One region of the Agrobacterium sp. H141 genome, then DNA from elsewhere that is predicted to be linked to it. Evidence: predicted binding sites of a transcription regulator. Region 1 holds the regulator's gene; each other region holds the start of a gene.
The links. The regulator PhoB, encoded in region 1, activates phosphate uptake and scavenging genes when phosphate is short. The targets are predictions, from matches to a motif close to TGTCATNNANCTGTCAT.

Region 1 (7,901 bases):
GGCAAGGCCTGCATTGCAGTTCGCAAGGACGGCAAGGCTGTCGACATCGACGGCGACTACACCGAGACACTCGCTCGCATCGACGCCAACAAGACCGGTCTCGGCGTGTTCGGCCTGTCCTTCTACGAAAACAATGCTGACAAGCTGAAGGTCGCCACCATGAGCGGCGTTGTCCCTTCGGTTGAGACCATCTCTACCGGCGAATATCCGGTTTCGCGTCCGCTGCAGTTCTACGTCAAGAAGGCTCACCTCGGCGTAATTCCGGGCCTGAAGGAATATGTTGAGTTCTTCACCTCCGAGCAGATGATCGGCCCAGACGGCCCGCTCGCTGCCTACGGTCTGGTTCCTGCTCCCGATGCTGAGCGCGCTGCGCTTCAGGACACCGTTGCTGGTATGTAATTCAGCCAATTGAGTGTCGGCGCGCCATCATGGTGCGCCGACATGACCGTCTCCAGGATGGGGTAAGCCATCCGGCCCTCAAGGGCAGGCGCAGACTGTAATTTTGCCGGAGAGTTCGATGAGCACCTCGCTGATACTTCTAGTCCTTATTGTTATAGGGATCGTTTCTTATGTCGTGGGGCGTTCGAGAGCAACAGCTCTCGCCGGCGGTACGCCTTCGAAACTTCACTCCCGCTACGGATATTACGGCTCTTTTGCTGCTATCGCTGCGATGATCCCGGCATTGCTGGTTCTTGCCATCTGGTTGACCGCAAGCCCTGTGATCATTGAAAATGCGGTGCGCGGCTCCTTTCCCGCAGAGGTAAAGGCACAACCCGAAGCCAATCGTGGCTTGAGCTATGGCATGATCCGCTCGATTGCCGAGGGTATGCAGCTTCTCAATTCGGATGAATCTGCCCAGCTCCAGCAATCCCCCGATCAGGCCCGCGATCTGCTCGCTTCCAAGGGTGTTCCGCTTGCAGGCGCACCCGAACCCTACATGATCACGGCCGCCCAGGAATTGAACAGCTATTCGGCAACCTCGCGACTGGCCATGACCGTTGTGGTATTGCTGGTCTCGATTGCCGGGGCACTTGGCGCATTGCGGATGATCAAGCCGCGTTTCCGCGCCCGTAACAGGGTCGAGAGCGCCATGCTGGCGGCTCTGGTCATTGCGTCCTCCATTGCCATTTTGACCACTGTCGGGATCGTGATGTCGATGCTGACCGAGGCCCTTCACTTCTTCCGCGATGTGTCGCCTCTCAACTTCTTTTTCGGCACCGTATGGGACCCGCGCTTCGCTGCTGCCGGCTCCGGTGGAGCCGAGGGCCAGTTTGGCCTGATCCCGCTTCTGGCTGGTACGCTCTATATTGCGCTTGTGGCCATGCTGTTTGCGGTTCCCGTCGGCCTCTTCGCTGCGATCTATATGGCTGAATATGCCAGTCGCCATGTGCGCTCGATTGCCAAGCCGCTCCTGGAGCTGTTGGCCGGCATTCCGACCATCGTCTACGGTTTCTTTGCCCTTGCGACCGTTGGCCCGTTTCTGCGCGATCTTTCGACCGAGCTGAACGGGCTTGTAACAGGCAATTATTCCAACTTCATCGAAAGCCAGAGCGTTCTGACCGCAGGCCTGGTCATGGGCATCATGCTCATTCCCTTCGTCTCGTCGCTGTCGGATGACATTATCACCGCGGTTCCGCGTTCTCTGCGGGACGGTTCGCTTGGCCTTGGTGCCACGCGGTCTGAGACCATGCGCAAGGTGATCATGCCGGCAGCTCTGCCCGGCGTGGTCGGCGCTCTGCTCTTGACCGCATCGCGTGCCATTGGCGAAACCATGATCGTTGTTCTGGCCGCCGGTGTTGCCGCCCGCATGCAATTCGATCCGTTCGAGCCGATGACGACGGTGACCGTCAAGATCGTCAACCAGTTGACCGGCGACCTCGAGTTCAATTCGCCACAGACGCTGGTGGCCTTCGCACTCGGCATCACCCTGTTTGTGATGACACTCTGCCTGAACATCTATGCGCTTTATATCGTGCGCAAATACCGGGAGCAGTACGAATGACCGATATCACCTCTTCCGCAACGGCCCTTCCCAATGCGGTTGCGCGTGCCGGGGGCCGCGATATCGGCTTGAAGCGCCGCTATGCTGCCGAACGCCGGTTCCGTCTCTACGGTGTGCTGGCGATTGCCATTGGTGTGCTGTGCCTGTTTGCCCTGCTCTACACAGTCATATCAAACGGATATACTGCCTTTGCGCAAACCTCGATCACGCTTCCGGTCGAGTTCAGCCAGAAGGTCCTGGACCCACGCAACCAGGCCGCAAGCAATCCACGCGTGCTGTTGATGGCCAATTATCCAGCGCTCGCGCGCGATGCACTGGTCAAGGCAGTGGGGATCAATCCCGACGACAAGAGTGCGGTGCGCGCTGCCGGCCAGATGATCTCCGACAGCTCCCGCGTACAATTGCGCGACATGGTGATGGCCGATCCGTCGTTAATCGGGAAAACAGTCGATGTGACTTTCCTCGCCGCTGCAGATATCGACTCCGCCTATAAGGGCCAGATCGATCTCAGTGTCGATGAGAGCAGCCGCAAGGTCTCCGACCAGCAGCTTGGCTGGATGGATCAGCTCAAGAGTTCCGGCGCGCTGACGTCGAAATTCAACACCGGCATTTTCGTCAACGGCGCATCGAGCCGCCCCGAGGCTGCCGGCATGGGTGTGGCCCTGATCGGATCATTCTACATGATGGTGATCGTACTGGTTCTGGCTCTGCCTATCGGCGTGGCGGCTTCGATCTACCTTGAAGAATTCGCACCGAAGAACAAGTTCACCGACCTGATTGAAGTGAATATCAACAATCTGGCGGCTGTGCCCTCCATCGTCTTCGGTCTGCTCGGTCTTGCGGTCTTCATCAATTTCATGGGCCTGCCACGCTCGGCCTCGCTGGTCGGCGGCCTGGTGCTGACCCTGATGACACTGCCGACCATCATCATCGCGACACGCGCCGCGCTGAAGGCTGTCCCACCATCGATCCGTGCCGCAGCACTGGGGCTTGGGGCCTCGAAAATGCAGATGGTTTTCCACCATGTGCTGCCACTTGCCGCGCCCGGCATCTTGACCGGCACGATCATCGGCCTTGCCCAGGCACTCGGTGAAACCGCTCCGCTTCTGCTGATCGGCATGGTGGCGTTCGTGGCAGATTATCCAACCTCTCCCATGGAGCCTGCAACAGCGCTCCCCGTACAGATCTACATGTGGGCCAACGAAGCTGAACGCGCCTTTGTCGAGCGGACGTCCGGAGCTATCATCATTCTGCTCCTGTTCCTGCTTGTCATGAATGTCGGTGCCATTCTGCTACGGCGGCGCTTTGAACGTCGCTGGTAGAAGGAATAGAACAATGAACATGATGTCGGAAACAGCTTTGGAAAAGGCGGTCGATCAGAAAATGAACGATAAAACCTACAAGATGATCGGCAAGGATGTGTCGGTTTACTACGGCGAGAAACGTGCGCTTTTCGACGTGAACCTGAATGTTCGCGAAAATACGGTGACTGCCCTGATCGGCCCGTCCGGCTGCGGAAAGTCGACCTTTCTGCGCTGCTTGAACCGCATGAATGACACGATCGAAAATTGCCGCGTGTCCGGCAAGATCACACTCGACGAGCTGGATATCTACGATCCTTCGATCGACGTGGTGGAACTGCGCGCCCGTGTGGGCATGGTGTTCCAGAAGCCGAACCCCTTTCCGAAGTCGATCTATGAAAACATCTCTTATGGTCCGCGCATCCACGGGCTCGCCAAGGGCAAGGCCGACCTGGACCAGATCGTCGAGACAAGCCTGCAGAAGGCCGGCCTCTGGAACGAAGTGAAGGATCGCCTTCAGGAGCCAGGCACCGGCCTTTCCGGTGGTCAGCAACAGCGCCTGTGCATCGCGCGCGCAGTAGCGGTCAGCCCGGAAGTCATTCTGATGGATGAACCCTGTTCGGCGCTCGATCCGATTGCGACGGCCAAGGTTGAAGAACTCATCCACGAGCTGCGCGCCAATTACACGATCGTGATCGTGACGCACTCGATGCAGCAGGCCGCGCGTGTCTCGCAGCGCACCGCCATGTTCCATCTTGGCGTACTCGTTGAAGAAAACGACACAGACAAGATGTTCACCAATCCGGATGATCAGCGCACGCAGGATTACATCATGGGCCGCTTCGGCTGATATCCCGTTTCATCCGCGCTGAAGCCAATTTCGAGGATACCTCAAATGCCATCGACCCATATTCTATCCGCTTTCGATGAAGACCTTAAATATCTGATCCGGCGCATCTCCGAGATGGGGGGCCTTGCCGAACAGATGGTCGGTGACTCGGTCCGCGCATTGGTCAATTCCGACGCCGCCCTTGCCCAGAAGGTGATTTCTGACGACGTGGTGATGGACAATGCCGAGCGCGAAATCGGTGACAAGGCCATCATCACCATAGCTCGTCGCCAGCCGGTCGCAGCCGACCTGCGCGAAATCATCGGTGCGCTGCGAATCGCCAGCGATCTGGAACGCGTTGGTGACATGGGCAAGAACAATGCAAAGCGCGTGATGGCCGTTCAGGGCACCGGCGTTCCCCGCAAGCTGGCGCGCGGACTGGAACATCTCTCCGAACTCGCACTCGAACAGCTGACCGATGTTCTGGATGTCTACACCACCCGTTCTGCGGAAAAGGCCAAGATCATCCGTGACCGCGACGAAGAGATCGACGCCATCTACACCTCGCTGTTTCGCGAGCTTTTGACCTACATGATGGAAGATCCGCGCAATATCACGACCTGCACGCATCTGCTGTTCTGCGCCAAGAATATCGAGCGAGTGGGTGACCACGCGACCAATATCGCAGAGACCATCTATTACATGACCACCGGTACGCAGCCGGAAGGTGACCGTCCCAAGGACGATACGACGACCGATGTCAGTGCGGTCGCGGAATAAGCACTTGAAGTGAGACACTAGATGGCGCCGAAAATAGCTGTGGTTGAAGACGAGGAGGCGCTGAGCGTCCTCCTGCGTTACAATCTGGAATCTGAGGGCTATGAAGTCGAGACGATCCTTCGGGGCGACGAGGCCGAAATACGCATGCAGGAACGGGTTCCTGATCTCCTGATCCTTGACTGGATGTTGCCCGGCGTGTCGGGGATCGAACTTTGCCGCCGCCTTCGGGTTCGCCCGGAAACAGAACGGCTGCCGATCATCATGTTGACGGCACGCGGCGAGGAAAGCGAACGCATACGCGGATTGGCGACAGGTGCAGACGACTACGTGGTCAAGCCCTTCTCCACACCGGAACTGATGGCACGGGTAAAAGCCATGCTGCGTAGGGCGCGGCCAGAAGTGCTGTCCAGCGTTCTGCGTTGCGGCGACATCGAACTCGACCGCGAAACGCATCGTGTTCACCGCAAGAGCCGTGAAGTTCGACTTGGACCGACCGAGTTTCGTCTGCTGGAATTCCTGATGGCATCGCCCGGGCGTGTCTATTCGCGTTCACAGCTTCTGGACGGTGTGTGGGGGCATGACATCTATGTGGACGAGCGTACCGTGGACGTGCATGTCGGCCGGCTACGCAAGGCGCTTAATTTTTCCAACATGCAGGACGTGATCCGCACCGTGCGCGGCGCTGGATATTCCATGGAGGCCTGACAGGTTACCGACCCATGCTGGCGGTTGCTACCGCTGTTTCAGCCCATTGCCCAGCCAGGCGGTGGGCTTTTTACTTACTACATAAAAAAGGCCCCTTGCGGGGCCTCATCTCATGATCTTTATCGGCTGGGAAGCGATTGCTTTTGCGCGGATGAGCGCCTGCGGTCATTGACTGGCTGATAAGCCAGTTTCGAGTGGTAGGTGCAGTAAGGTGCGTTATCCGATGCCTCGCAGCCGCAGAAATGAAACTCATCAGTCATCGGATCGCCAATCGGCCATTTGCAGGTGCGATCGGTGAGTTCCGTGAGGGCAAGACGACGCGAAATCGGCACCACGACATTGGATGGCACCGGAACGACTGCACGCTCCTCTTCGCCACCAGCATCGATTTCATCCTGTGACACGGTTGTGCCGGCAGGACGGGCGGCCGAGCGCGTGGCTACACGTGGCTGAAAGCTTTGCGGCCGCGCTGTCGTTGGCGCCGGACGCTTTGGCGCGCGAGAGGCAGACGAGGAGCCGCCAGCCTTGGCGCGACCGGGCAAACAAAGTCGGTGTACCTTGCCAATGACAGCGTTTCGACTGACGCCGCCTAGTTGTGCCGCGATCTGGCTTGCGCTGAGACCTTCGGCCCACAACTTCGTCAGCCTTTCAACGCGCTCATCAGTCCAATTCATGCCAAATATCTCCGCCTGTAGCGCATTCCGAGGCCGAATCCTTCACCGCTGCCTCGGAAGACTCCGAAACAAAAAATATGCCTCGATATTGTCGGTGACTAGTTCCGCCGCATGCAGTCTAGTAATTGATCATTAACCTAGTGTGAGCCTGACTCCGTGACAAGAGTCGCCGGAATCATCGCGAATCGATTTCATAGTTTTCCCCAACTTGCTGTCCACAGGCTAAAATACCACTATCGCCTACTAAAGCGTGGCTGCGACGGCACCGTGCTAAAAAGTCCCGCAATTGCGGTGATTTATTGACATGGGGGTCCGAAATGAAGATAGTGCGCGAGCCGCCGCAAGGCGGCATTTTTGATTTTTAGACTTCGTAACACCCGCCAATCAGCGAAACCCGTATCTTCCGTGCCTGTCGAAGGAGTCAAGCGCAATGGCCGAGGCCTCCCCGCTCTATCAGACCTATAATCGCGCTCCGTTGCGCTTCGAACGCGGCGAGGGTGTCTGGCTGATCACCGAAGACGGCGAGCGCTATCTCGACTTTGCCGCCGGCGTCGCGGTGAACTCACTCGGCCATGCGCATCCTCATCTGGTGAGCGCCTTAAAAGAGCAGGCGGACAAGGTTTGGCACCTTTCCAATCTCTACGACATTCCGGGCCAGGAAAAGCTTGCCGAGCGTCTGACGGCTGCAACATTTGCCGACCGCGTGTTCTTTACCAATTCCGGCGCAGAAGCTCTGGAATGCGCGATCAAGACCGCGCGTCGTTACCATTTTGCCAAGGGCAACCCAGAACGCTTCCACATCATTACCTTTGAGGGCGCGTTTCACGGCCGGACGATCGCGACGATTGCGGCTGGTGGTCAGGAAAAGTATCTGGAAGGCTTCGGCCCCAAGGCTCCCGGCTTCGATCAGGTTGCGTTCGGCGACATCGAAGCTGTGAAGGCTGCGATCACCGAGGAGACGGCTGGCATCCTGCTTGAACCGTTGCAGGGCGAAGGCGGTATTCGCCTCGCGTCCAACGCCTTCCTGCGGGAATTGCGCGCACTTTGCGATGAGCACGGCCTTTTGCTGATGCTTGATGAAGTGCAGTGCGGTGTTGGCCGTACCGGCAAGCTGTTTGCCCATGAATGGGCGGGCATCACGCCAGACATCATGGCGGTTGCCAAGGGTATTGGCGGCGGGTTCCCGCTCGGCGCGTGCCTTGCAACCGAAGAGGCCGCTTCCGGAATGACGGCCGGCACACACGGATCCACTTATGGCGGCAATCCAATGGGCATGGCGGTCGGCAACGCTGTCCTGGACGTTATTCTGGAAGATGATTTTCTTCAGCATGTCCGGGACGTTGCCCTCGTGTTCCGCCAGGGACTTGCCGCGCTGAAGGATCGCTTCCCCGATGTGATCGAGGAAGTGCGCGGCGAAGGCTTGATGCTGGGCGTCAAGGCACGCGTGCCTTCCGCTGATCTTTTGCATGCGATGCGCTCGGCGCATCTGCTCGGCGTTCCAGCCGGCGAAAACGTCATCCGGCTGCTGCCACCGTTGACGACGACGGCCGAAGAAGCACGCGAAGGATTGGCTCGCCTGGAACAGGCTGCCGAAACACTCCACACACAGG
Region 2 (7,901 bases), 1.9 Mb from region 1:
GTTGAGCTCGCGCGGCGCATTCGTGCCGATCACCGCTTCGACGAGATTGCCATCATCTTCTTGACCTCCATGGACATGGTTGGTGACGACGATATTCTGGATGAACTCAATATTCAGGCGCACCTGATGAAGCCGGCGCGGGCCAGCATGCTGCGCAAGGCCATTATCGATGTGACGCGGGCGGCACGGCTGAAACGCGGTTTGAACGCTGCTCCATCTGCCGGGAACGCCCCGAACCTTCCCGTGGCAGCCAAGCCGACGCCGGAGCCGGCAAAACCTGAAAACACTGTCCCGCAGGGGGGCAGTGATCTCGATGTGCTGGTGGCAGAAGATAACGAGGTGAACCAGATCGTCTTCACGCAGATCCTTCAGGCGACCCCATTGAGCTTCAAGATTGTGCAGAACGGTGAGGAAGCAGTCGCTGCTTGGGAGCGCGACAATCCGCGCATGATCCTCATGGATGTCTCCATGCCTGTGATGAACGGACACGAGGCAACCCGTACCATTCGCGCCAAGGAAAACCTGAAGGGTGCCAGGCAGCATGTGCCGATCGTCGCTGTAACCGCGCATGCGCTCGACAGCGATCGCGACATGTGTCTGGCGGCGGGAATGGACGATTATCTCTCCAAACCGATCAGTCCCGAACTGCTGGAACAGAAGATTGCCGTCTGGCTGAAGGATTTCGCCGACGCGCGCGCATCGTCCAAAGGCGCTCAGGGCTGATCGCTGTGACGGTCAGCCCGCCGATCTTACCCCGCACAGCATTTCCCTTTTGCCGGCAAAGCCCTTGCGGCGCTCGAGATTGAAGCCGGCTGCGATCAGGTTGCGACGGACAAAACCGGCGGCGGCATAGGTGGCGAAACTGCCGTTTTCCGCGGTGCGGTCGTGGACGGCCTGCATCAGTTCAGGTGACCACATATCGGGGTTACGCGAGGGGGCAAAACCATCGAGATACCAGGCATCGAACAGGGCCTGCGCCGATCGGACATTGGGCAGGGCATTCCCGCACACCACCGTCAGGCGTGTGGCGTCGTCCAGCGTTATATCGATCACGTCTTTCGGAGTATCGGGCCAAAGTGCGGTCAGCGCCTGTCTTTCGGCATCCAGTTCCGGCCAATGCGCGAGGGCGCGGTCAATCGCGTCCCGGCTCATCGGATAGAGTTCGAAGGATGTGAAATGCAGGTGTCCGCCCGGCTTGCGTTCCAGCTTCCATTGCCGCCAGGTTTCGCAGGCGTTCAGACCGGTGCCGAAACCGAGCTCGCCGATGCGGAAATCGCCGGCCGAATGCCAGCGCTCCGGCAGGCCGTTGCCGGCCATGAAGACATGACCACATTCAAGCCTGCCATCGGTCTGGCAATAAAAGTGGTCGCCAAAGGCGGTTGAATAAGGCATATCGCCCTCGTGCCAGACGAGGGCATTGTCCTCATTTTTATCCGCTGGATCGAGATTTGTAACTGTCATGCCTGAAGCCGATATTCTGACCGGAGCCGGCGGTCAATCTTCCGTCGATCTTTTGATTGTCGGCGGCGGCATTATGGGACTTTGGGCTGCACTCAAGGCCGAGCGGCTGGGCATCAACACATTGCTCGTGGATGCCGGTGTTCTGGGGCAGGGTGCAAGCGGTGGCGTTCTGGGTGCGCTGATGGCGCATGCGCCGGAGCGATGGAACCCGAAAAAGCAATTCCAGTTCACCGCATTGATTGCGCTTGAAGAGGAAATCGATCGGCTGGAAGCCGAAAGCGGATTGAAGTCAGGCTATCGGCGTTGCGGGCGGATCATTCCGCTGCCCACGGCGCATCATCGTGTAACGGCGGAGCGGCAAGCGCTTGAGGCGAAGGTGAACTGGCTGGCAACAGGTCATGATTTTCGCTGGGAGGTCTTTGATAGGCCGATGATCGGCGGCTGGCCCTCTGCCGATGTGGCGGCACATGGGATCGTGCACGATACGCTTGCCGGCCGGGTGTCGCCACGGCAATTGCTCGCCGTTCTCATCACGCTGCTCAGGCGGGCCAAGCATGTGCGGATCGTTGAGAATTCCAGTGTCGCTGCGCTCCAGCCGAATGCCAGCAGTGCAAGCCTTTCCGATGGCGATACAGTTGTGTTCGGGCATTGCCTGATTGCGGCTGGGCATCAGTCCTTCCCATTGCTGCAAGGGCTTGGCGAACCGACGAAAAAGCCCCTGGGTATGCCGGTCAAGGGGCAGGCGGCCCTGATGAAGGCTGAGGGGTTGGAGGATCGGCCATTGATCTTTCGCGATGGTCTCTACGTCGTTCCGCACGATGATGGGATTGTTGCGATCGGCAGTACCAGTGAAAACAGTTTTTCCTCCGCAGACGATACCGATGCGCAACTGGAGACCTTGATTGCCGAGGCCCGCAGGATTGCTCCGGTTCTGACCGATGCGCCTGTGATCGCGCGCTGGGCCGGCTTGCGTCCCAAGGCGATTGGGCGCGATCCCATGATCGGCCCGCATCCGGCTCACTCCAATATTCTGGCGTTTACCGGCGGCTTCAAGGTGAGCTTCGGGGTGGCGCATCAGCTGGCAGATGCGGTCCTGGCCCTGGTCGGCGATCGCACTACCGATCTGCCTGCATCCTTCCTCTTTTCTGCGCATCTGGAATCGGCTTCGCGCTAAACGCGAGCCATCCCTCTGATTCTTCGTCAAATTGTCATGCAAATCACCTATCTGCATGAGCAATCGGTGATTAACGCCGATGTGACCCGAACGGACGAGGAATGCCATGCGCTACGCCATCTTCTTCACGCCTTCTTATGGCGATCCGTTGACACTGGCTGGCGCAAGCTGGCTGGGTCGCAGCGTCTATTCGGGCGAAGAGGTCGAGCATCCGGACAGTCTGGGTGTCTATCACCACGATATCGCCTTCCAGACAGCCTTGCCGCGCCGCTATGGATTTCATGCTGAACTGAAGGCGCCCTTTGCCTTGCATGCCGATACGAGCGAGCCGGCCTTGCTGCGTGAACTCATGCGGTTTGCCGGCACGGTCGAGCCCTTCGTCATTGAAAGCCTCGAGGTCATGCGGTTCAGCAATCACTTCGGTTTGGGTCTCAGGTTGCCCTGTGCCGAAATCGAGACTCTTGCGGCGACCGTGGTTCAGCATTTCCACGCTTATGCCGCGCCTCTTACGGAAGCTGAGATCGAGCGGCGCAATCCAGATCATCTGACGGCACCGCAATTTGCCAATCTGCATCGCTGGGGAAATCCTCATGTGATGGAGGAATACCGCTTCCAGATGCCGTTGACCGGCCCTGTGCAGGCGACGCATATGGCGCGGATCGACCGGGCGCTCCGGGATTACTTCGAGCCGCTGCTGCACCGGCCCGTGCCCTTTACCAATCTGGCGCTGTTTGTCGAGCGCGAGCCGGGTGCGCCTTTTATGGTGCATTCCCTGCATCCGATGGGACGAGTATCGGCGCGCAAGATCGCCTGATTGCACTCAAGCTGTTCCGCATTGCCTAAATGGCAGCGCACTGTTTCCGGTTTTGTATCTCGACATATGGAGTTGTCCTGCTTACCGTTTGCGTCATCACGAGCCAGGATGACCGTATGACAACCAAGACCTATCCCCGCAATCTCGTCGGCTATGGCCGCAATGCGCCCGATCCGAAATGGCCGGACGCGGCGCGGATCGCCGTTCAATTCGTCGTCAATTACGAAGAGGGTGGCGAGAGCAGCATCATGGATGGCGACAGGGCCTCGGAAAGCCTGTTGTCGGAGATCGTCGGCGCGCAGCCTTGGCCCGGCCAGCGCAATCTCAATATGGAATCGATCTACGAATATGGCTCGCGCGCCGGTTTCTGGCGCTTGTGGCGCATGTTTACAGAGCGACAGGTGCCGGTGACCGTTTATGGTGTAACGCTTGCCATGGCGCGCAATCCGGAAGCGGTGGCCGCAATGAAGGAGGCGGATTGGGAAATTGCCTCGCACGGCTATCGCTGGCTGGAATACAAGGACTATTCCGAAGAGGAAGAGAAAAAGCACATTCTTGAAGCCGTACGGCTGCACAAGGAGCTGACCGGATCCCATCCGCTCGGCATGTATCAGGGCAAGCCGTCCGACAACACGCTGAAGCTGGTGATGGAGGAGGGCGGCTTCGTCTATTCCTCCGACAGCTATGCCGATGATCTGCCGTATTGGGTACCGGACGCTGACGGCAAGCCGTTTCTCATCATTCCCTATACTCTGGAAACCAACGACATGCGGTTTGCAACGCCTCAAGGGTTCAATTCCGGTGACCAGTTCTTCACCTATCTCAAGGACGCGTTCGACGTTCTCTATGAGGAGGGCAAGAACGGCGCACCGAAGATGATGAGTGTCGGACTGCATTGCCGGCTCGTCGGTCGTCCCGGTCGGGCGGCAGCCCTTGCCCGTTTCATCGATTATGTCACCAGTCACGAGAAGGTCTGGGTGCCCAAGCGGATCGATATCGCCCGCCACTGGCATGAACACCACAAGCCGGCATGGTGAGCCTATGACCAGAGACGAGTTCATTTCCAGCTATGGCGGGGTTTTTGAGCATTCGCCCTTTATAGCTGAACGTGCCTGGGATGCCGGCACGATCGCGCTGCCCCTGACGGCTGCGGCAGTGCATTCCGCGCTTTGTGAGGAATTTCGAAGCGCGACACGTGACGCGCGATTGGGCGTGTTGTGCGCGCATCCGGATCTTGCCGGAAAGCTGGCTGTTTCGGGGGACTTGACCGAGGATAGCCGCAACGAGCAGGCCGGTGCCGGGCTCGACCGGCTGACAGAGGCCGAGTTCAGCCGCTTTACGCAACTCAACGAGCGCTACACGCGGGACTTCGGTTTTCCCTTTATTATTGCTGTAAAAGGCCTCGACAAAACCGATATTCTAGCCGCTTTTGAAGCGCGCATTGACAATAGCATCGAGGTGGAGTTTGCGACCGCCTGCGGGCAGGTTGAGAAAATCGCCCGACTGCGCCTCGAAGCCCTTCTTCCGGAGACCTGATATGCCCGAAATTTCCACAGTAGACATGCCCGGTTTTGCCGCCGGCGCCATTAATCTCGCCTCGGCGCGGCTGGGGGCCGTCGGGATTGCGTCCAGCGACGAGTTTTTTGCGCCGCTGTCACGCATGCTGGAAGATCGTCCGGCGGAATTCGATCCGGACCTCTATGACGACAACGGCAAATACATGGATGGCTGGGAAAGCCGGCGCAAGCGCGTGCCCGGGCACGACTGGGCCATTGTCAGGCTCGCCATGCCCGGTCGCATCTTCGGCTTCGATGTGGATACGCGGTTCTTCACGGGCAATTATCCGCCAGCCTGTTCCATCGAGGCTGCCTATATTGCCGATGGTGAGCCGGTTGACGACACGGTCTGGACCGAGCTGGTGAGCAAGCATGATCTGGGTCCGTCAGCGCAGCATTTCTTTGAAAATGTCGGTCAGGACAAGGTGTGGACGCATCTGCGGCTGAATATCTATCCTGATGGCGGTGTGGCACGTCTGCGGGTCTATGGTGCCGCCTATTTCGACTGGTCGAAGATCGGGGATCAGGACGAAATCGATCTCGCCTATATCTTCCATGGGTCCAAATCGCTGGCCTGGTCTGATGCCCATTACGGCCATCCGGACAAGATGCTGTCGACGGGGCGTGGCATCAATATGGGTGATGGTTGGGAAACCAAGCGTCGTCGCGGTCCGGGCCACGACTGGGCGATCATCCGGCTCGGGCATGCCGGGCACATATCCCGTGTGGTCGTGGATACGCATTTCTTCAAGGGGAATTACCCCGATAGCTGTGAATTGCTCGGGGCTTATCTCCCTGACGCTGGCGATGTGCTGAGCCAGGCCGACATTGCTGCTTCGGAACTCTGGATGCCGATATTGGGGCGCCAGAAGCTTGAGATGGACAAGGAACACACCTTCTCTGGCCAGGCACTTGCCGATATCGGCCCTGTCACGCATGTGCGTTTCGCCATGCATCCGGATGGCGGCGTCATGCGTCTGCGGCTGATCGGCACCAAGGCCTGATCAGTCGCCTGGCATGGGACGCGCTTACTGTTTGCGCGTCTCGTCTGCTTCGCGGATGGCGTCCTCGTGATACCAGCTGCCGCAGCCGCTCTCCATCACGTAAAGGCTTGCCATACGCTGTCTTTCACGCATTTCCCGCAGTTTCTGCGGATTTTTTACCGGGAACTCGTAGATCGTGGCCGATTCCCGAACAATGTTCGTTGTCATGCTCCTGCCTCTCGTTCTTCATCGACTCCTCGTTCGATGGTAATTGCCTAACATATTTCGCAATGGGACGCACACAAAAAGTGCAAAATGCCTAAAATATGGGCATGTACGCGGCAAAAAGTGACATGGTCGCAATTTCATCATGTCTGCCTCGCTCAATATTGTGGCAGGCGAAGCTTGCCCAAGCTTGAACGATGCTCTCATTGTAGGCCGCAAATCTTAATGAAAAGGCGGGTTGTCGGGTTCCACTGCCGGCGCGGATGTCGGATTTCACATTTTTTCTAATGTAGAGAGCAAAGTGGCACGCTATGTGCATGTAATGTGACGGCCTCCGGTTTTTACCGGAGATTCGACCCCTCTGGTGCGCCCATGAAAGGCGCCGGACTAAAGAGAGAGCACTATGACCAAATACAAGCTCGAGTATATCTGGCTCGATGGCTACAAGCCGGTACCAAACCTGCGTGGCAAAACGCAGGTCAAGGAGTTCGACACCTTCCCTTCCCTGGAAGAGCTTCCGCTTTGGGGCTTCGACGGTTCGTCGACCGAACAGGCCGAAGGCCGCAGCTCCGATTGCGTTTTGAAGCCCGTGGCGATCTACCCAGATCCGGACCGCAAGAACGGCGCTCTCGTGATGTGCGAAGTGATGATGCCGGATGGCGTTACCCCGCATCCGTCGAACAGCCGCGCGACCATCCTTGACGATGAAAACGCATGGTTCGGTTTTGAGCAGGAATACTTCTTCTACGAAAACGGTCGTCCGCTGGGCTTCCCAGAGCAGGGCTATCCGGCTCCGCAGGGTCCTTACTACACGGGCGTCGGCTACAAGAACGTCGGTTCGGTAGCACGCGAAATCGTTGAAGAGCATCTCGACCAGTGCCTCGAAGCCGGCATCAACCACGAAGGCATCAATGCTGAAGTGGCCAAGGGTCAGTGGGAATTCCAGATTTTCGGCAAGGGCTCCAAGAAGGCCGCCGACCAGATCTGGATGGCACGCTACCTGCTGCTTCGGATCTGCGAAAAGTATGGCATCGACATCGAATGGCACTGCAAGCCGCTCGGCGATACCGACTGGAACGGTTCGGGCATGCACTGCAACTTCTCGACCAAGTTCATGCGCGAAGTGGGCGGCAAGGACTATTTCGAAAAGCTCATGGCCCAGTTCGACAAGAACCTGGAAGACCACATCGCTGTTTACGGTCCGGACAACCATATGCGTCTGACCGGCAAGCACGAAACGGCTCCATGGAACAAGTTCTCCTACGGCGTTGCTGACCGTGGTGCGTCGATCCGCGTTCCGCACTCCTTCGTCAACAACGGCTACAAGGGCTACCTTGAAGACCGCCGTCCGAACTCGCAGGGCGACCCCTATGCCATCGCTTCGCAGGTTCTGAAGACGATTTCTGAAGTGGAAGAATCGGCAGCAGCAGCGGCCTGATTTCAGACCTGACTTCCAGGGGGAATGATCCCAAAAGGGACAGTAAACATAAAAGGCGTCGACTTCGGTCGGCGCCTTTTTCGTTATGGGCGGTTTGTTCGACGTCCGATATGGCTGCTTTACGGAGTGTGGCGGCGCACGGTAGAGTTCCGACGGTCGCAAAGACGAAATGACACAAGAGTATGATTTGCCAATGTCCAGCAGGTTAGGCAGCACGCGCGAGGAAAATGATCATGGCTGACATTCTGGC
Region 3 (7,901 bases), 390 kb from region 1:
GGTCATCTTGTAAAAATATTCAGGGATATAAAGACTCTGGGTGATGTAGTACCGGCCCTCAGGATAATTATATTGCAGACTGCCGTCATAGTAAGGCGACGGAAGATCGAACAAGGCCCGCCAGATTTCCAGTGGATCACGCGGCAACAGATCGCCAATGAAATCAAAGAAATGTGGAAGCCTGTCGAGGAATTTGCCCGAATTCGTCTCATTGGCAAACCAAAGCGAGCCACCCAGCGCAAAGGCCAGAAACAGCAAAGACAGCACGGTGTAGAGCCGGCGGCCGCGGGCCAGTTCTTGCCAGTGGCGTTCGACGACAGCACCTCGTTCACTGAGAACAGGCTTTAGTGTGGTTGAGCTCATCTATGGTGGTCCGCTTTAAGCCGCGAATGAATGCAGGGCTAAAGAAATAGAGCCGCCGAATGCGCGAGCGCATTCGGCGTTCCCTTGAATTAGCCGGCTATCAACCGCCGATGGTTGCCTTGCGTGCGTCGATGATCGGCTTGTAGAAATCGACGTTGACTTCGGCATAACCGGTATAGTCGCCACCCTGGATGGCTGCGAAGCATTCCGGGTCAGACTTCGGCAGATCCACCATGAATGCCTTGAACTTGGACTTCATGTCGTCATTCATGGTGCTGCGAACGACGATCGGGCCATTTGGGATCAATGGGGATTCCCAGAGCTGAACGAGGTCGTCCATGTTGAGGATCCCCTTGTCGACCATCTTGCGAAGGTTACCCGATGTGTAGCCGTCCTTGAAATCGCCAACACCCGAGGCCCAGGTTGTGCCGGCGTCAAATGTTCCCTTGAGGACTTCGAGAACGAGGTTCTCGTGACCGCCACCAAAGCCGGTTTCGCCGAAGAATTCCTTGACAGGAGCGCCCACGGCTTCCGGAAGTGTTACGGTCGGAACGAGGTAGCCCGAGGTAGAGTCGGGATCTGCGAAGCCGAGCTTCTTGCCCTTCATGTCTTCCAGCTTGGTGATGCCCGAATCCTTGCGAGCGACCATGACCGAGTGATAGCCCATGGAGCCGTCGGTCTGGACGGTTGTAAGGATAGGCTCAACAGCCTTGGCATCGGCCAGATAGATCTTGGCGTAACCGGATGCGCCGAGTTCGGCGTAATCGAGTGTGCCGCCGAGAAGGCCCTGGATCACGCCGTCATAGTCGGCGGCCGGGAACAGCGACACTTTTTCAACGCCGAGAACGGCGGGAAGTGTGTCGACCATGCACTGGAAGTTGCGCAGGCGGTCGGCTTCGTTTTCGCCACCAAGGATGCCGATACGGAATTCCTTGAGGTCTTCAGCGGCTGCACCACTGGCAAGCGCGACAAGCGCGACAGCGGCATGAAGGGTCTTCTTCAACATGGGTTCTCTCCTGTTTTTCCGGTCGCGCCGGATTTTGGCGTGTTTGGCTACCCTTGACGCGGGTGTACGATCTGCGCGTGCGTCAAACCCCTGCGGCAACGAGGGGCTTGCGCACAACTGATGGGGAATCGCCGGCAGGGATCTGCACGGCTGGCGCATTGATACTGGTCGAAGTCATGCGCTCGTCGATTTCGGCACCGGTGCTGTCAGAGCCATAGATCTCACGCACGGCCTCTATCGTCAGCTCATCAGGCGTACCGTCGAAGACAACGCGGCCCTGGGCCATGCCGATAATGCGCTCACAGTAGTTGCGCGCGGTATCGAGCGTATGCAGGTTGGTAATGACGGTAATGCCTTCGCGCTGGTTGATATCACGCAGTGCGTCCATGACGATCTTCGCATTGAGCGGATCCAGCGAGGCAATCGGCTCGTCGGCGAGCACCATCTTGGGTGCCTGCATCAAGGCGCGAGCGATTGCCACGCGCTGCTGCTGACCGCCCGAAAGTGTGCCCGCCTGTTGCAAAGCCGTCTGCTCGATACCAAGTCGCTCGAGCGCAGCAATTGCCATCAGGCGCTCGTCGCGGCTGAACATGTTGAGAATGCTGAGCGCAGTCGGGCGATGATTGAGGCGGCCCAGCAGGACATTGGTCAACACATCGAGGCGCGGCACCAGATTGAACTGCTGGAAGATCATCGCGCAATCGCGCTGCCAGTCGCGCAAGGCCGCACCACGCAGGGACGAAACCTCGGTATCACCGAAATATATCGAACCTGAGCTTGGATCGATCAATCGATTGATCATCCGCAAAAGCGTCGATTTGCCCGCACCGGAACGCCCGATAACCCCGACCATCTGGCCCGACGGAATGTCCACACAAACGGATTCCACTGCCGTATTGCGTCCGAACTGCCGGGTAAGATTATCAAGCTTAAATCGCATAATCGCTCTTTCGATGACGTCCACAAGTCACCCAAGGCTTTAACGATGATTGATGAAGCGTGAATGTCAGAGGGATGACAGTTCCATGACAACGGCTAAGCAATTGAGGTTAAACGATCTTCAGGAATATTTGGCGACGAATTCTTCAGCGGAGAGATGACGAAAATCGTCCAGGGCCGCATGCAACTGGTCATGCTCCCAGTCCCACCAGGAAAGCGCGTTCATCGCTTGACCCAATTTGCGGGAAAAGCGCTCGCGAATGAGTTTGGCTGGCACACCGCCCACGATAGTGTATGGCGCGACGTCCTTGGAGACGACAGCACCTGCCCCGATGACGGCACCATTGCCAACCGTGACGCCAGGGAGAATAGTCGCACCATGGCCGATCCAAACGTCGTGACCGATCGCCACCCTGTTTTCGCGACGCCAGCCAAAGAAATCCGTGTCCATATCGGCGCCCTCGAAATAGTCGGCGGCGCGATAAGTGAAGTGATGAAGTGTGGCACGCCATGTCGGGTGATTGGTGGCGTTAATGCGCACGGATGCCGCGATATTGGCAAATTTGCCAATCTCGGCGCACCAGATGCCGCCGTCCTGCATGACATAGGAATAGTCCCCGATGACCACTTCATCGATCCGGCAACGATCCGCGACTTCCGTATAACGGCCAAGTTTGGAATTGTTGACGGAAGCGGTCGGATGGATGAGCGGCTCGACCCCAAGTTTGCGGCTCATGCGGCGGCCTTTCGCGGCGAGAAAGCGGAGACGTCGATAATGCGATCGGCAACGGCTTCGCGCACTTCTTCATCATGGAAGATGCCGAGCATGGCCACGCCCTCCCGCTTCTTGCGACGAATCATATCGACGACAACAGCTCGGTTTTGCGCGTCGAGTGACGCCGTTGGTTCGTCAAGCAGGAGGATCTTGTGATCGGTGATGAAGCCACGGGCGATATTGACGCGCTGCTGCTCGCCACCGGAGAATGTCGCTGGCGGAAGTTGCCACAGTGCTTGCGGCAAGTTGAGGACCGACAGCAGGTCGCAGGCACGCGCACGCGCTTCGTCCATTGGAACAGAGCGGGCGAAAAGCGGTTCGGCGACGATATCGACGGCAGAAACACGCGGGACCGTGCGCAGGAACTGACTGACATAGCCCATCGACTGGCGACGCACTTCCAGAATCGTGCGCGGATCGGCAGTGGCTATATCGATGATGCTGTCATCGCGCGAGACGAGGATCTGGCCGCCGTCTACAGCATAATTGCCGAACAACATTTTCAGGATCGAGCTCTTGCCGATACCGGATGGGCCACCCAGAACGACACATTCGCCAGCAGCAACAGAGAAAGACACATTCGAGACGACCGGCAGACGGATGCCGTCGCGCAGATGCATGGTGAAGCTTTTGCACACTTCCGATACGACGAGAGGCGTAGCCATGGCAGTTTTCCTGTTCTCAGACTTGTAAAATGGAGGAGACGAGCAGTTGGGTGTAAGGCGCGCGAGGGTCGTCCAGAACACGATCGGTCAGGCCTTCCTCGATCACGTTGCCGTCCTTCATCACCATCATGCGATGCGACAGAAGCCTGGCGACAGCGAGATCGTGGGTGACGACAATGGCGGACAGACCGAGATCGTTGACCAGGTTGCGAACCAGATCGAGCAGACGCGCCTGAACAGAGACGTCGAGACCACCCGTCGGTTCATCCATGAAGACCAGCCGCGGTCCGGTTACCAGATTGCGGGCGATCTGCAGGCGCTGACGCATGCCACCCGAAAAGGAACGAGGCTGGTCGTCGATGCGGTCGGTATTGATCTCGACACGCTCGAGCCACTCGCTGGCCGTCTCGCGAATATTGCCGTAATGGCGCTGACCAACCGCCATCAGCCTTTCGCCGACATTGGCGCCGGCCGATACCGTCATGCGCAGTCCGTCCGCCGGATTCTGGTGCACGAAGCCCCAATCGGTGCGCATGAGGGAGCGGCGCTCGGCCTCGCTCATGTGGTAGAGTTCACGGTAGGAGCCATCGCGCATATGATATTCGATGGAGCCGGTCGTCGGCATCAGACGGGTCGAAAGACTGTTCAGCAGCGTCGTCTTACCCGAACCCGACTCACCGACCACGGCCAGAACTTCTCCCGGCCAGAGATCGAATGACACATTGTTGCAGCCGATGCGGCTTCCGTAGAACTTGGAAACATTGCGCACCTTGAGAAGCGGCAAATCGCTCATTGCGCAGCCTCCTTGCTCGGTGCCAGCATGTGGCCGACATGTCCCTCTGCTTGGCGTTCCTCGCAGTAATCAGTGTCGGAGCAGACAAACATTCGCGCGCCCTTATCGTCGAGAATGACCTCATCGAGATAGACATTTTCCGCGGCGCAAAGCGCGCAGGGTTTATCGAATTTCTGGATCGTGAACGGGTGATCCTCAAAGTCGAGGCTAACGACTTCGGTGTAGGGCGGCACCGCATAAATACGCTTTTCACGGCCAGCACCAAACAGCTGAAGTGCCTCGGACTGGTGCATTTTAGGATTATCAAATTTCGGTGTGGGCGACGGGTCCATGACATATCGCTCGTTGACCTTGACCGGATAGGCATAGGTCGTGGCGATATGACCGTTACGGGCGATGTCCTCATAGAGTTTCACATGCATCAGGCCATATTCCTCAAGCGCGTGCATCTTGCGTGTCTCCGTCTCGCGCGGCTCCAGAAAGCGCAGTGGCTCGGGTATTGGAACCTGATAGACCAGCACCTGGCCTTCGCTTAACCGTTCTTCGGGAATGCGGTGACGCGTCTGGATGATCGTTGCCTCCCGTGTGCGGGTGGTGACCGCGACATTGGCAACCTTCTGAAAGAACGCACGGATCGAGACTGCATTGGTGGTATCGTCGGCGCCCTGATCGATGACTTTCAGGCGATCATCCGGCCCGAGAATGGACGCGGTTACCTGGACACCGCCAGTTCCCCAGCCGTATGGCATGGGCATTTCGCGGCTGGCAAAAGGGACCTGATATCCGGGAATGGCGATCGCTTTGAGGATCGCGCGACGGATCATTCGTTTGGTCTGTTCGTCCAGATAGGCGAAATTATATTCGGCAAGCCCGTCATGGGCATGGTCGGGGGCGGAAACTTCTTGGCTCATTGCACGTTATCCCAATGCAAAAGGAGATTTACGCCATGCATATCGCAACCATTCTTACCCTCGTCATGGGTGTCATGATTGTCAGCACGATCGGAAGCGCCGGCTGGTATGCCTTCAGCCGGAAGTAAAAATACAAATCCCGTCACGCTGCGACCTCCCGCGCATAGCGCGCCAGCCGCTCATCGAGCGTGCCGCTATGGAGTTCGAACAGGTGATTGTCGTGGTCGTAGAAATAAATCGACCGGCCTTCACCCTCTACGCGTGAACGCGATGGCTTGACGTCCAGGCCAAGCGCTTCGATGCGGGCCAAATAGCCGTCAAGCGCATCATCCGGCACCTTGGACGCTATGTGATTATACGTGCGCTCCGCCAAAACCTCGCCGACCATCACGGCGACCCAGATTTCTCCCACCAGATAGAAACGCTCCGGTGAGAGCGAGAACTGCTTCTCCCCGCTGCGGTAGACTTCCTTTGCGCCCAGAACCTGTTCCGGGATCTGGCCCATGCTGTCGAGATCCCGAACGATCAGGGTAATATGCGACAGACCCTCGATCATTCCGCGGCCTCTGCCCGTTCCCCGTCATCCGCCGGTCTTTGGCGCGCATCGTGTTCGCGGCGCATGCGGCGCACGAGATCGAGTTCAGCCTGGAAATCCACGTAATGTGGCAGTTTCAGATGCTCGACGAAGCCTGTGGCCTGCACATTGTCGGAGTGGGAAATCACGAATTCCTCGTCCTGCGCGGGCGCCACGATATCTTCGCCAAACTCCCCTGCTCTCAAGGCGCGATCGACCAGCGACATGGCCATGGCCTTGCGCTCGCTCTGGCCAAAGACCAGACCATATCCGCGGGTAAACTGAGGCGGTGCCTTGGAGGACCCCTTGAACTGATTGACCATCTGGCATTCGGTGACACGGATACGACCAAGCGACACGGAAAAGCCGAGCTCTGCAACGTCCAGTTCCACCTCAACCTCTCCTATGCGAACTTCACCCACGAAGGGGTGTGAGCGGCCGTAACCCCGCTGGGTGGAATAGGCGAGCGACAGCAGAAAGCCTTCATCGCCGCGCGCGAGTGCCTGGAGCCTGATGTCCCGCGCCATGGGGAATTCCAGCGGTTCGCGGGTGATATCACCCGGCACATGCTCTTCCGGCATCGTTCCATCCGCCTCGATCAAGCCTTCCTGCGCGAGGATCTCGGAAACCCGCATGACGGGTTCCGCGTCTGTCGGCCGCATTGCGCCGGCTGGCACCTCTTCGTCTTCCAGAAGTGCGGGATCGAGAAGCCGGTGGGTATAGTCGAATGTCGGGCCCAGAAGCTGGCCGCCCGGCAGGTCCTTGTAGGTTGCCGAAACACGGCGCTCCACAAACATCGTACCGGTGTCGATGGGTCTGGAATAACCGAAACGCGGCAGTGTGGTGCGGTAGGCCCGCAACAGGAAGATTGCCTCGATCATGTCCCCCCTCGCCTGACGGACGGCAAGGGCTGCCAGACGGCGATCGTGAAGCGAGGCTTCGGCCATCACGCGGTCCACGGCCAGACCCAGTTGTTCAATGACCTGATCAATGGTGAGGGCCGGGAGCGAGCGGTCTCCACGACGGCGGTCGGCCAGAAGACGATGGGCATTTTCGATTGCCGCCTCGCCGCCTTTTACAGCTACATACATCCTTCAATTCTCCCTGACGGTCATCTTGCAGGTCCGGGGCAAGCAAAGGAAACTGCGCCCGGACGTCAGCACAACATCGATGCCGCGCGGAAAGAGCGTGCGGTTTTCGCCCCATTGGCGCAGGAACATGTCCGGAAGACCGCGCGGTGCAATCACGGTCGTTTCTTTGATACCCGGACCGGTCAGAATTAGGCTTTGACCTCCGTCGAGCTTGGCCACCTCGATAACCAGCGTGGTGGAGCGATCCGGATATTCCTGACTGCCTGCTGCAAAAAGACCAAATGGTGTGAGTGCGGCGCCGGCTTCCATGAAGGCAAAGCGCGCCTCAGATTTTTCACGTGTGAGCGCTGCGCCGGTGTGAAAGCGGATCCATTCCCCTGCGGTCGATTTTGACAAACCCGATGTGAGCCAGACAGGCGTGTCGTGATCGCAAAGTGACAGAGCCACAGCACCAGCCGCCGCGCCCAGCGGCATAGGCGGCGCGATCTCAGGAGTGATGGTCTCTATCTTGCCAGGGCGAGCCATGCAGTCCATCAACATTCGGAAGACGCTCTGGGCATGGAAGACCGGCTCGGAAAAGCCCCCGGTCAGGGCATCTGCCTTCAAATCCATCAGTCTTCTCCGCGAACCATGGTGAAGAAATCGACGCGCGTTGCCGCTGTCTCGTCCGCTTTTTTCCGATCTTCCGCGGCCAGTCTCTCGGCGACAGGGAGCAGCAATTTGCGCTCTATCTCTTCTTGCAGGTCCGGCCTTTGCCAGAGAGCATCGAAGATGGCGGCCAGTC
Region 4 (7,901 bases), 2.1 Mb from region 1:
GCCCTTAACGTTGATCTCTGCGGGAGGCCATGAGGTATTTAGGACGCCAACCCGCCGCTCAGCGAGGGTCTTTAGACCGGCGCAATATGGATTTCCTGTGGCAACGCAACATTTTCCAGCCGCAGCGGCTCTACCCGGACAGGTTGTCGCACCACAATTGAGCAGCCTGTCAAGCGAAACGCGGAAGAGAACGAAGCAGTCGAGCAAGCGTCTCAATCGTCGACATGTCAGCAATTCCATCGACCAGTGAGGGTCGGAAATGGCGCTGAAAAGCCTCCACCACACCCTTGGTTTTTTCACAGAATTCGCCGGTGATATCAACATTGTAACCGTAGAGAGACAGCATCGACTGCAGGGCCTCGACCGGCTGCCCCTGATCCCCGTGCTGGAAGAACCGTCCGCCGGATACCTGCACCGGTTCTACATAGTGGCCCACACCCTGCCGATGCAGTTTTTCCCAGGGGAAATTTTCACCCGGATCAACCTTGCGAACAGGGGCAATATCCGAGTGTCCAAGCACACGTTCCGGGGCAATAACGTAGCGCTCGACGCATTTTTGACACAATTCGACGACGGCATCGATCTGCGCCGATGGAAAATCAGGCAGGCCAGAGGGATGACCGCCATTGGCGATCTCGATTCCGATCGAACGGGAATTGATGTCGGTTTCGCCTTCCCAACAGCTTTTGCCCGCATGCCAGGCGCGGCGGCTCTCCGGCACCATCTGCACGATGCGACCGTCGCCATGAACGAAATAGTGACAGGAAACCTGACTCTCCTCGGCGGCAAGCCAGGAGAGAGCCCCCTCCTCCGTCGGCATACCGGTATAATGCAGGATAATCATATCCGGCGTCGAGACACCGACACGTTCACCATGATTGGGAGATGGCAGGATTATTGCGCCGGGATAGTCGGCATCAAACAGCGTCATGCGGCGCGGCGTTCTTTCTCGATCGCTTCATAGGCCGCATTGAAGGACGCCATACGCTGATGCGCCAGCGCATGAAACTCCGACGGCACGCCACGCGCATGAAGCCGGTCAGGATGGTGCTCGGACGCGAGAGCCCGGTAGCGCTGACGGATCGTGGCAAAATCATCCTCGGGCGAAACGCCGAGAACGCCATAGGGATCGCCCTCCAGATGCAGATGGCGACGGGTGATCTCGTCGAAACGCTGCTCGCTTAAACCGAAGATCTCGGCGATACGGCCCAGAAAGGCCATTTCGCTTTCATGGACGAGCCCATCTGCCTTGGCGATATGGAAAAGACCGTCGATAATGTCTTCCAGAACAGGGCAATGCAGTTCGCAGGTTCGGCACATCGCCGCCAGACGTTCAGCATAGGACTCGTAACCAGCCACATCCTGCCGCGCCAGATTATAGAGGCGCGCAACATTCTTGGCTTCTTCCGGTGGAAAATCGAAAATGCTGCGGAAGGCATCGACCTCGGCGGTCGTCACCACACCGTCGGCTTTGGCCATCTTGGCCGACAGCGCAATGATCGCGACAGAGAAGGAAACACGGCGGCGCGTCTCGGGGTCACCCTCGAATGCGGTGCGAACAGCTTCGACCAGACCGCCAAGCACATTGCCAGCAGCGTCGGCGACCGCACCCAGCAGTCGCTCCCAGATCGAAGATGCTTGTTCGCAAAAGAAATCAAATATCATATCGAAGCTTGACCAAATAATCGCCGAAAAAGCAAGCGAGAGCAGCCCCTCCGACATTAAACTTTATTCACCTTCCCTTGCATAAAGTTGATGCATTCCTAATGGACAGGGTGAAATCCGGGAAAGCGGCGCGAAATCGATCATCTCCATCGACGTCGGATCAAAGCCTCTGCTGCGCGACAGATCGTCCGTCCCCGATATCGCAGTCAGCCCGGCATTTTCCCATTTTACCGTTTGCAGCTGGATCAATGCGCATAAGCGCCACCACCTATACGCGAGCACCCAGCCTTTGAAACGATTATATTCGCGCGAGTTTTGCAATCGCCTGTCGATAGCGGCGAAATGCCCGAATTTCTTCGTAAATTCACTTTACACGCTCCCGTCACCTGTCGCATCCATGGTCCGTTCACAGATGGACATTCAGTGTGCGTAAGCCTCAGGAGGATCGTGTGCCCAAACAAAAAGTTGCAATGCTCACCGCTGGTGGCCTCGCCCCGTGCCTCTCGTCTGCTGTTGGCGGACTGATCGAGCGCTATACCGACATCGCCCCCGACATCGACATTGTGGCCTATAAATCCGGCTATCGCGGTCTGCTGATGGACTACAAGATCGATATCACCCGCGACATGCGAGAAAAAGCCCATCTGCTGCACCGCTATGGCGGTTCGCCGATCGGCAATAGCCGCGTCAAGCTGACAAATGCCGCCGACTGCGTGAAGAATGGCCTGATCAAGGAAGGCGAAAATCCTCTGAGAGTGGCCGCTGAACGGCTTGCCGATGAAGGCGTCACGATCCTCCACACCATTGGCGGCGACGACACCAACACAACGGCTGCCGACCTGGCCGCCTATCTTGGCGCCAATGGCTATGACCTGACGGTCGTCGGCCTGCCCAAGACGGTCGACAACGATGTTGTTCCGATCAAGCAGTCGCTGGGTGCCTGGACGGCAGCCGAAGTCGGCGCCCGCTTCTTCGACCACGTGTCCAATGAACAAAGTGCCGCCCCACGCACACTCGTTATCCACGAAGTGATGGGCCGCCACTGCGGCTGGCTGACGGCGGCCACCGCGCGCGCCTATATCGAGCGCACCAAGAACAACGAATATATCGAAGGCTTCATGATGAACACGGAGCTCAAGAATATCGATGGGCTCTATCTGCCTGAAACCCATTTCGACATGGAAGCCGAAGGCGCGCGCCTTCTGGAAATCATGGACAGAACCGGCTTTGTCACGCTGTTCGTCTCCGAGGGTGCCTGCCTCCATGAAATCGTTGCCGACCGCGAAGCAGCCGGTGCCGAAATCAAGCGCGACGCATTTGGGCATGTGAAGATCGACACCATCAATGTCGGCCAGTGGTTCCAGCAGCACTTCGCCAAGCTTTTGAAGGCTGAACGTTCGATTGTCCAAAAGTCCGGCTACTACGCACGTTCCGCACCAGCCAATTATGATGATCTGCGCCTGATCCAGGGAATGGTCGATCTGGCAGTCGAAAGCGGCCTCAACGGCGTGTCAGGCGTAACCGGTCATGATGAGGATCGAAACGGCCAACTGCGCACCATCGAATTTCCGCGTATCAAGGGCGGCAAAGCCTTTGACTTGGAAACGCCATGGTTCAAGACCGTTATGGATCACATGGGGCAGAAATTTAAACCAGCCAATTGACGGCATCCCGTTTCGGTGGCTTGGTCTCAATCAGGAGGATTGAATCATGTCGTTTGAACATTGGTTGGCATTCGCCGCCGCATCTGCGGTGCTTCTGGCGATACCCGGACCCACGATTCTGCTCGTGGTATCCTATGCGCTCGGCCATGGTCGAAAAACGGCATTGGCGACGGTGACCGGTGTGTCTTTGGGCGATTTCGTCGCCATGACAGCCTCGATCCTCGGTCTCGGCGCAATTTTGGCCACCTCTGCGGAGGCCTATACGGTCCTGCGGTGGATCGGCGGTGCTTATCTCGTCTATCTCGGCATCCGCCTGTGGCGGGCGCCGGTTGGCGATGGCCCGCTTGCCGACAACGATAATCTACGCGAACAAAGCCCGCTGCGCATCGTGTTGCATGCCTTTACGGTGACGGCACTCAACCCGAAAAGCATCGTTTTCTTCGTAGCCTTCGTTCCGCAATTCATCGATGCCACGCAGCCGTTTCTGCCGCAAATGATCGTGCTTGAGGCGACCTTCGTCACGCTCGCTGCCATCAATGCACTCGTCTATGCGCTGATTGCCGACAAGGCCCGCGTCTTTATCCGCAAGCACACCGTGCAGCGCGCTGTTAACCGCACCGGCGGCACGTTGCTGATTGCAGCCGGCGCAGTAACGGCAGGGTATCGCAAGATCGCTGCGTGATTGCAGTCACACACGCATAGCAAAGCTGTTGATCGGGCATGACTGCCACCTCGGTGCCGCAATTTGGCCGCGAGTTCGTGGAAACCCGAATTATGGAGCTTGCACTGACTCGTTTGTGAGGGTGCATGCGATTGGGGAACATGGGATCAGGCATGATTGCGCGCAATTTTCGCAGCATCGGAATTTTGGCATCAGCGACAACGCTGATAGGCCTTGCGGGCTGTACCAGCGGACTGGAAAGTGCGGCTCGCCAAGAGCTTAAATCCAACCCGTCAGCCGGCACGTCGCTTGCCATGCAGCAACCGGCAGAACCGGGCCCCCTCGTTCCCGGCTCGAATTCGCATGCCCCCGTGCCGACATCGCGTGAAGCCGCGTTGCAGAACCCGGCCGACGCTCCGACAGTGGGCGATGCCGTCGCCGTCATGGACGCCAAGCAGAACGACGCGTTGCAGACACCGGCAATGCCCGCCTCGGACAATCCCGATACATTGACCACACTTGCCGATGCGTCAACTGACACCGAGTTGCCGCAGGAAGTCACGTCCGTCCAGACCATCGTGCCAACGCCAAAGCCCGGCGACGCCCTTGCCTATGCCGCGCCATCGGCTGCCAATGCCGGTGCGGCGCTCGACAGCCAGTTCGACGTCACACCGCCTGCGACTGCACCGGACTTACAGGCCGCCCCGGCGACCACGGGTCCAACCGTCATCAACAGCCTGATCCGCAAATATGCAGCGGTCTATGACATTCCGGAAGCGCTGGTGCACCGTGTCGTTCACCGCGAAAGCCGGTACAATCCGGCAGCCTTCAACAATGGCCATTACGGCCTGATGCAGATCAAATATGCGACGGCCAAATCGATGGGCTATCGGGGCCCCGCCAATGGTCTGTTCGATGCGGAAAACAATCTCAAATACGCCATCAAATATCTGCGCGGTGCCTGGCTTGTCGCCGACAAGAGCTCGGACAATGCCGTCAGACTCTATGCCCGCGGCTACTACTACGACGCCAAGCGCCGCGGCATGCTGCACGTATTCCGTTAATTTGGCATCCACTGCATCGCGTTCAAACTGAAGCATTCGACCGGTTTTCAAGGCGTTTCCCACAACCCGCGTCATGAAACTGTAGCACGTCGCGTTTAAACGGCTAGGAACCGAAACGGATGGCTGCATCAGATGACCGAGCTTGCACCGGAGGCCGGTTTCCGCGGGAACCGCAAACTCAAGACCGCACTTCTCCAGCATAAGGCGCTTAGCAGGGATGGGCTGTCTGAACGCCTTTTCGGGCTGCTGTTTTCCGGTCTCGTCTATCCACAGATCTGGGAGGATCCCGATGTCGACATGGAGGCCATGGAACTGGCAGCCGGCCATCGCGTCGTCACCATCGGCTCCGGCGGCTGCAACATGCTGGCCTACCTCTCGCGCAGCCCCGCCAAGATCGATGTCGTCGACCTCAATCCCAACCATATCGCGCTCAACAGGTTGAAGCTTGCCGCCTTCCAGCACCTTCCGGACTATAAGACGCTGGTCGCTCATTTCGGCCGTGAACGTATCCGCTCCAACAGCCGCAGTTTCGACCGCTATATTGCGCCCAATCTCGATGCGGATACGCGTGCCTATTGGAACAAAAGAAGCCTGACCGGACGTCGCCGCATCAGCGTCTTCAACGGCAATTTCTATCGCACGGGGCTGCTTGGTCGCTTCATCGCGGTCGGCCACCTGATCGCCCGGCTGCATGGTGTTCGGCTGGAAGAATTCGCCAGGACCCGCACCTTGCGCGAACAACGTCAGTTCTTCGAGGACCGTGTCGCACCGCTGTTCGACAAACCGATGATCCGCTGGATGACGGAGCGCAAGAGTTCGCTGTTTGGCCTTGGCATTCCGCCGCGCCAATATGACGAACTCGCGAGCCTTGCCGATAACGGCACCATTGCGCCGGTGCTCAAGCACCGCCTGGAAAAGCTCGCCTGTCATTTTCCGTTGAAGGACAATTATTTTGCCTGGCAAGCCTTCGTGCGCCGCTATCCCTATGCCGATGAGGGCCTGTTGCCGACTTATCTGCAGCGCGAACACTATCAGTCGATCCGCCGCAATGCCGGCCGTGTCAGCGTGCATCATGCAAGCTTCACCGAACTGCTGGCCGAAAAACCATCCGCCTCGGTTGATCGCTACGTGCTGCTGGATGCGCAGGACTGGATGAATGATGGACAGATCGGTCAACTTTGGAGCGAGATCAGCAGAACGTCGGCACCCGCTGCCCGCGTGATCTTCCGCACGGCTGCCGAAAAAAGCATTATCGAAGGCCGCCTGCCAAATGCCATAGCCGCGCAGTGGACCTATCTCGAAGGTATGTCCAGGGCGCTGAATGCCAAGGATCGATCCGCGATCTATGGTGGCTTTCATATCTACGAGAAAGCATCCTGATGCCGGCGGACAACGGCGCGGCAATTGAGACATCCGGCCATGCCGAGCGCATGGACCAAATGTACCGCTATCAGCGCCACATCTACGATCTGACCCGCAAATATTACCTGTTCGGGCGCGACCGCGCGATCAGGCGTCTCGATGTTCCAGGCGACGGCCGATTGCTGGAAGTCGCCTGCGGCACGGGGCGCAATCTGCTGATGGCCCACAAGGCCTATCCCGAAGCCAGGCTCTATGGCCTGGACATTTCCGCGGAAATGCTCACCTCGGCAAAGGCAAGCTTTCGCAACAAGCGGCAGTCGCCAATCTTCAAGGTCGCAGATGCCACAGGCTTCGCACCGTCGGAATTTGGCGAAGACGATTTCGAGCGAATTTTGATCTCCTACGCCCTGTCGATGATACCCGACTGGAAAAAGGCCATCGGTGCTGCCCTGTCGGCCCTGTCTCCCGGCGGCTCGCTCCACATTGTCGACTTCGGCCAGCAGGAAGGCCTTCCCCGCGGTTTCCACACTGTGCTCAAGGCATGGCTCAACCGCTTTCATGTCACGCCACGGCCGGATCTACGGGACGAATTGGCAGCCCAGGCGCATGCACGCAATGCCACCCTGGAGTTCGAAAGCATCGGCCGCGGCTATGCCTGGCATGCGATTATTCGAACCTGATTACATATTTGAGTTGATCCTAACTGAATTTTTACCATGATGGCCTCAGATGGCGATACGCGCTCCTGAGTATTGCGTAAGTGCGCCGCATCAGGGGTCTTGATCAAACACGGATAACGGATCTCCCATGCGTTGGCTCTTACCGGCGGTACTCTCTTTTGCACTGCTTCTTGGCGGCTGCACCTCGGCAAGCTACGACCTCATGGAAACCGCGTCGATCAAGACCCGCTTCGGCGACAAGGATCCGCAGGATTTCGGCAAGAAGACCCCTTATCGTCATCAGGTTCACGGCATCGACGTTTCGAAGTGGAACGGCGAAATCGACTGGACGACCGTGCGTCGCTCGGGCGTCGCCTTCGCCTTCATCAAGGCGACCGAAGGCAAGGACATGGTCGATCCGCGCTTCGACGAGTATTGGCGGCAGGCCCGTGCCGCGCGCGTGGCCCATGCCCCCTATCACTTCTACTATTTCTGCTCGACGGCAGACGAACAGGCAGACTGGTTCATCCAGAATGTGCCGAAGGACGCCATGCAGTTGCCGCCGGTGCTTGACGTGGAGTGGAACCACACGTCGAAGACCTGCAAATACCGCCCGAGCGCCTTTACCGTGCGCGCAGAGATGAAGCGCTTCATGGACCGTATCGAGGCCTATTACGGTCTTCGGCCGATCATCTACACCTCTGTCGATTTCCACCGCGACAACCTTGACGGTTATTTCAAGGACTATCACTTCTGGGTTCGCGCCGTCGCCCAGCACCCGGAAGAAATCTATCCCGATCGTCGATGGGCCTTCTGGCAGTACACC

Region 2: a site for PhoB is predicted at 2,657-2,673, ahead of ACWPM9_RS06530 (DUF1045 domain-containing protein). Genes of this name have one in related genera too.
Region 3: a site for PhoB is predicted at 2,384-2,400, ahead of phnC (phosphonate ABC transporter ATP-binding protein). Genes of this name have one in related genera too.
Region 4: a site for PhoB is predicted at 5,124-5,140, ahead of ACWPM9_RS07855 (BtaA family protein). Genes of this name have one in related genera too.

Annotation. Positions count from the first base shown of each region.
Region 1 is NZ_CM169893.1:3,851,310-3,859,210, forward strand. Features, by position in the region: gene ACWPM9_RS18100 (substrate-binding domain-containing protein) at 1-399, shown strand, start outside; gene pstC (phosphate ABC transporter permease subunit PstC) at 518-2,002, shown strand; gene pstA (phosphate ABC transporter permease PstA) at 1,999-3,324, shown strand; gene pstB (phosphate ABC transporter ATP-binding protein PstB) at 3,338-4,153, shown strand; gene phoU (phosphate signaling complex protein PhoU) at 4,199-4,912, shown strand; gene phoB (phosphate regulon transcriptional regulator PhoB) at 4,934-5,617, shown strand; gene ACWPM9_RS18130 (GcrA family cell cycle regulator) at 5,737-6,291, opposite strand; gene ACWPM9_RS18135 (aspartate aminotransferase family protein) at 6,722-7,901, shown strand, end outside.
Region 2 is NZ_CM169893.1:1,429,950-1,437,850, forward strand. Features, by position in the region: gene ACWPM9_RS06515 (response regulator) at 1-723, shown strand, start outside; gene mnmC2 (tRNA (5-methylaminomethyl-2-thiouridine)(34)-methyltransferase MnmC2) at 736-1,461, opposite strand; gene ACWPM9_RS06525 (NAD(P)/FAD-dependent oxidoreductase) at 1,460-2,635, shown strand; gene ACWPM9_RS06530 (DUF1045 domain-containing protein) at 2,742-3,449, shown strand; gene puuE (allantoinase PuuE) at 3,566-4,486, shown strand; gene uraD (2-oxo-4-hydroxy-4-carboxy-5-ureidoimidazoline decarboxylase) at 4,491-4,985, shown strand; gene alc (allantoicase) at 4,987-6,009, shown strand; gene ACWPM9_RS06550 (DUF2735 domain-containing protein) at 6,034-6,216, opposite strand; gene ACWPM9_RS06555 (glutamine synthetase beta-grasp domain-containing protein) at 6,617-7,651, shown strand; gene ACWPM9_RS06560 (ureidoglycolate lyase) at 7,885-7,901, shown strand, end outside.
Region 3 is NZ_CM169893.1:4,238,701-4,246,601, forward strand. Features, by position in the region: gene phnE (phosphonate ABC transporter, permease protein PhnE) at 1-363, opposite strand, end outside; gene phnD (phosphonate ABC transporter substrate-binding protein) at 464-1,369, opposite strand; gene phnC (phosphonate ABC transporter ATP-binding protein) at 1,452-2,309, opposite strand; gene ACWPM9_RS20045 (DapH/DapD/GlmU-related protein) at 2,430-3,044, opposite strand; gene phnL (phosphonate C-P lyase system protein PhnL) at 3,041-3,748, opposite strand; gene phnK (phosphonate C-P lyase system protein PhnK) at 3,765-4,541, opposite strand; gene ACWPM9_RS20060 (alpha-D-ribose 1-methylphosphonate 5-phosphate C-P-lyase PhnJ) at 4,538-5,452, opposite strand; gene fosX (FosX/FosE/FosI family fosfomycin resistance hydrolase) at 5,595-6,008, opposite strand; gene ACWPM9_RS20070 (carbon-phosphorus lyase complex subunit) at 6,005-7,117, opposite strand; gene phnH (phosphonate C-P lyase system protein PhnH) at 7,121-7,729, opposite strand; gene phnG (phosphonate C-P lyase system protein PhnG) at 7,729-7,901, opposite strand, start outside.
Region 4 is NZ_CM169893.1:1,722,821-1,730,721, reverse strand. Features, by position in the region: gene ACWPM9_RS07880 (N-acetylmuramoyl-L-alanine amidase) at 170-931, opposite strand; gene ACWPM9_RS07875 (TerB family tellurite resistance protein) at 928-1,665, opposite strand; gene ACWPM9_RS07870 (pyrophosphate--fructose-6-phosphate 1-phosphotransferase) at 2,115-3,329, shown strand; gene ACWPM9_RS07865 (LysE family translocator) at 3,376-4,011, shown strand; gene ACWPM9_RS07860 (transglycosylase SLT domain-containing protein) at 4,164-5,054, shown strand; gene ACWPM9_RS07855 (BtaA family protein) at 5,187-6,434, shown strand; gene ACWPM9_RS07850 (class I SAM-dependent methyltransferase) at 6,434-7,096, shown strand; gene ACWPM9_RS07845 (glycoside hydrolase family 25 protein) at 7,224-7,901, shown strand, end outside.